2 regions of the Solibacillus isronensis genome follow, and region 2 is predicted to be linked to the other one. Evidence: riboswitches for the same ligand, from Rfam matches in the RefSeq annotation. Region 2 holds a riboswitch; the other holds the start of a gene.
What was found. A riboswitch is a leader RNA that binds a small molecule or an ion and turns the genes downstream of it on or off. The one in region 2 is predicted to bind thiamine pyrophosphate.

Region 1 (2,206 bases), on a different contig from region 2:
TTTTCATGACCACCCTCTACAAATTCCACTCTTATCCCATCAGTAATAACATCTTGTTCTCCTGTTACGATCACAATACATTGATAGTTATTAGCCAACTTTTTGGCAGTCACTGCAACATCGATATCTCCTTTGCCACTATCCACACCTTTAGACGCCCAATTTACTCCCGCCAGAGCCGCCATTTCTCCAATATTGCAACGGATTACATTAATCTTTAAAAGGTCGAGCAATTGTTGTGCTGTCTCCGCTCGAAACTTCGTTGCCCCTACACCTACTGGATCAAAAACAAGCGGAGTATTATGCATGTTTGCGCTAAGTCCTGCTTTCTTCATCGACTCTATTGTCCGTTCATTCAAAGTGCCCATATTTAAAAGCAAAGCATTGGCCTGGGCAGCCATTTCCCCCACTTCTTCTATTGCATCCGCCATTACTGGTGAAGCACCCACCGCCAGCAAACCATTCGCTGTAAAGTTTGCGACGACATAATTTGTAATGCAATGTACTAACGGTTGATTTTTATGAATTACTTGCAGACTCATTTATATACACCCCTTGTTCCCAGCTTTGCTTTGTCCAAGGCATCTCCCAGAACATCCATTCGTAATAACAGCTTTTCTTAAAATGCTCCTGCAATACTTTTAGCTTTGCAGGTTGTTCTTCCGCATATCGATCCAGCATCGATTTTTGTACTTCAATATTTTGAAGCATCTCCTCGGAAGCATATAATGCAATCCACTGTTCATAAAGAGGGACATTCGGGCATGCATCTTTTAACCTTTGCCCAATCTCCTGATACAGCCATGGGCATGGCAGGATTGCCGCAAATGCTTCTGCTACATCTCCGTTATGCACTGCATTATACATATGGCTTACATAGTTATAGGCTGCTGGAGCCGGTTCGAATTGTTCCAAATCATCCGCTGTCACACCTAATTCTTTAAACGTTGTACGGTGTAACTCCAGCTCTGCGTCATGAATAAATTTTGCTGTTTGCAGAAAATATTGAACATCGTCATCCGTAGTCGCTTTTGCAGCTGCAAGAGCAAGAACTTTCGTATAATGTTTTAAATAATATGCATCCTGCAGCATATAAAACTTAAACTTTTCAAGCGGTAAACTCCCATCTGCAATCCCTTGTACAAAAGGATGATAGAAGCTAGCCTCCCAATAAAAATCCGTTTCTTTCCTTACCTTTTCACAAAATCCCATTGTTACTCCTCCTTTTTGTTGGCGGAAGCACAAAAAAGACGCCTCAATATAGAGAGACGTCCCCAAAAAGTGTACGTACCACTTTTCATTGCTCCCTACGTCCGTATTAACGGCCAGGTTCCAAGGGTCAGGTTTTAACCTTCTCAACACTGCTGTGTCCCCCCGCAAATCAAATGCTTGTGTATTTGCAAAAGAAAGACTCCACGTAAAAGATACGCGGAGCCAAAGTAAGTACATATGTATAGCGTGTACTTTGCTCCCTACGTCCGTATTAACGGCCAGGTTCTAAGGGTCAGGTTTTAACCTTCTCAACACTGATGTGTCCCCCCGCAAATGCATTTAATTACCCCGAGTGTAACAAATTAATTCGAACCGGGCAAGTGAATTCACAAAATTACGAAATTAATAGTTCAATAACAAATTCACAAAATAGCGCATCGTTAGTAGAAATTTTGTTACTAATGATGCGCTGACATCTATTGTAAATGGGTTACTGCAGATCTTTTACCAGTCAGTTCCTGATAAGCCTGAGCATATTCCTCGGCCAGTTTATCGACATATTGTTTTGTGGAAGTAATCTCTTTAATCGCGCCAATTCCTTGCCCGCTGCCCCAAATATCTTTCCAGGCTTTTGCGGTATTATCATTAAAGTTCATTGCTGAAGGATTACTTTCTTTTAAATTACTCGGGTCCATCCCCGCGTTCATGATAGAACCTTTCAAATAATTCCCGTGGATTCCTGTAAATAAATTGCTGTATACAATATCTTCTGCAGTACTATCAACAATCATCTGTTTATATTCTTGACGAGCAAACGCTTCTTCGGTCGCGATGAATGGTGAACCGATATAGCCAAAATCAGCCCCCATCGCCTGTGCAGCCAATACCGAATGTCCTCGTGCGATTGATCCTGATAAAGCTAATGGACCGTCAAACCATTCACGGATTTCCTGTACGAGCGCAAATGGGCTTTGCTGACCTGCATGGCCACCTG
Region 2 (2,206 bases):
CAGGGGGCAACTCGCGCTACGTTACTTCTTTGCCAACAATTTCATTTTTAATGTCTTCCTTAATGGTCGTGAGTACGTTTATTTATATTATCAGTCATGGGAATTTCTTTGGTTTTCGTAAAGCTGAGTTAAGTTATGAAAGAGTCATGTTCGTCCACTTTACAGAAATTATTGTATGTGGTGCTACCCTGTTTATTTTAATTTTCACATTAATCAATGCGTTGTATGTGTATTTTTAAATGGATGGCTACTAACGACATAGGCACACACTGGTAAATTATTGCATATTTTAACTACAATAAAAAAGAGGTGAACTATTGAATCCGAATCAAGATTATACATCAGTGCAACCCCAGTTTACATTCGACCTTAATAAAAACCCGTTGTTCGTTAAAGACCAGCAAAATTTTATTAATGTAATGGGCGTCAACCAGTTAAATACACTGGATAATATATCGCTGCTTGATATTTATTTGAGTGCCAATAATGTGATTGAACCGCACTACCACCAAAATGCGGCGGAACTTGTTTACTGTATTGCGGGGAGTGCGATTGTTTCGATTTTGAATCCGTTTACGAAACAGCTGATGCATTTTCCGATTACCCCCGGTCAAGTAGCGAACGTTCCTCAAGGGTGGTGGCATTACGAAGTCGCTACGCAAAACAACACGCATCTGCTTGCCATTTTTAATGCTCCGACACCGGAAGTCATTTTAGGTTCCGACCTCCTTAAGCTGACACCAGCAAATATTATGGCCCATACGTATGGCATGAACGAAAATTTATGGCAGCAGGCAATTGCTCCTGTCAGACCGAATACTTTCATCGGTCCGCCAAACCCTTGGCAACATGCCCAACCCGGTAATTATGGCGGCGGGTATGAGCAGTAGTTTTTCTCGGTCAAAGGAATCAAATTTAGAAAATGCATTTGCATAATGAAACGGCCGTGTTATGATAATTGTGAAATTAACCTAATATTGGAAGCAGATGATCTGCTCATAAAACTACTAGGGGCGCCTTTTGGCTGAGAAGTACCCTTTGCACCTGATCTAGGTAATACTAGCGTAGGAAAGTAGTGTCGATCCCCTATTTTTATTTTTGTATAGGCTACGATACCACTTTCTTAATTGAAAGTGGTTTTTTTGTTGCAAAAATTATTATAAAGGATGGTAGAAATGAATAAAACGAGAAAACTTACATATTCCGCGATTATCGCAGCGATTACGACGATTCTCAGCAGTTTGGTGTATATCCCATTAGGTTTTGCAAAAATTTTTCCGATTCAGCACTTTGCCAATGTCGTATCGGCGGTACTGCTCGGTCCATGGTATGCGGTATTACAGGCGTTTCTTACATCGACGTTAAGAAATTTGATGGGGACAGGCAGTATCTTTGCCTATCCGGGGAGTATGATTGGCGCACTTCTCGCTGCATTTTTGTTTGCGAAAACGAAGAAGTTGGCGTTTGCAGCTGTAGGTGAAGTGATTGGGACAGGGTTGCTCGGTGCGATGGCTACTTATCCGATTGCGATTTTATTTTTAGGTCAGGAAGCGGCACTGTTCGGTTTTGTCCCGGCATTTATGATGAGTTCGTTTGCGGGTGCGCTTTTAGGCTATGGCTTGCTGAAGATTATGGTGAGAAACAGGGCGTTTGGCGGGATGCTTTATCAGAATGCCGGTTGAGTAGCTGGCGTTGAACGCAAGGGATTTATTATTAGAAGACTTTAAAATATATTAGAAAATGAAGCGCCGGGTATCGACTCATGACACCCGGTACATTTATTAAGCTAAATTGATTTGCCATGACACGCCGTAACGGTCATTTAACCAGCCGAATTTCTTACTGAAACCGTAATCACCGATTGGCATTAGTGGATGGCCGCCTTCAAGCAGTTTTTCATAAAGATGATTGATTTCTTCTTCTGTATCACATGTAATAAAAATAGAAAATGACGGTGTGAAGTCAAACTCATGTTTTAAATTGCTGTCAATGCACATAAATTCCTGACCTTTTATCGAAAAAGTTGCTTGCATAACTTTCCCTTCATCTCCGCCTTCATTTGCTCCATAGCGGACAATACTCGTAATTTCTGCGTCCTCGATAACGGATGTGTAGAAGTTCATTGCTTCTTCTGCAACGCCGCCTTGAAACATTAAAAATGGTTTTGCGCTTTTCATTGTACCCTTCCCCTTCTGAATTCAAATTT

Region 1: linked by a shared signal. The riboswitch ahead of tenA (thiaminase II) and the one ahead of thiW (energy coupling factor transporter S component ThiW) in region 2 are both predicted to bind thiamine pyrophosphate.

The regions. Positions count from the first base shown of each region.
Region 1 covers NZ_JAMBOC010000001.1:236,995-239,200, reverse strand. The annotation lists gene thiM (hydroxyethylthiazole kinase) at 1-542, opposite strand, end outside; gene tenA (thiaminase II) at 520-1,212, opposite strand; TPP riboswitch at 1,288-1,386, opposite strand; TPP riboswitch at 1,453-1,551, opposite strand; gene M3166_RS01130 (NAD(P)H-dependent flavin oxidoreductase) at 1,689-2,206, opposite strand, start outside.
Region 2 covers NZ_JAMBOC010000002.1:152,666-154,871, forward strand. The annotation lists gene M3166_RS12485 (nucleotidyltransferase) at 1-239, shown strand, start outside; gene M3166_RS12490 (cupin domain-containing protein) at 318-890, shown strand; TPP riboswitch at 1,000-1,088, shown strand; gene thiW (energy coupling factor transporter S component ThiW) at 1,176-1,682, shown strand; gene M3166_RS12500 (VOC family protein) at 1,782-2,177, opposite strand.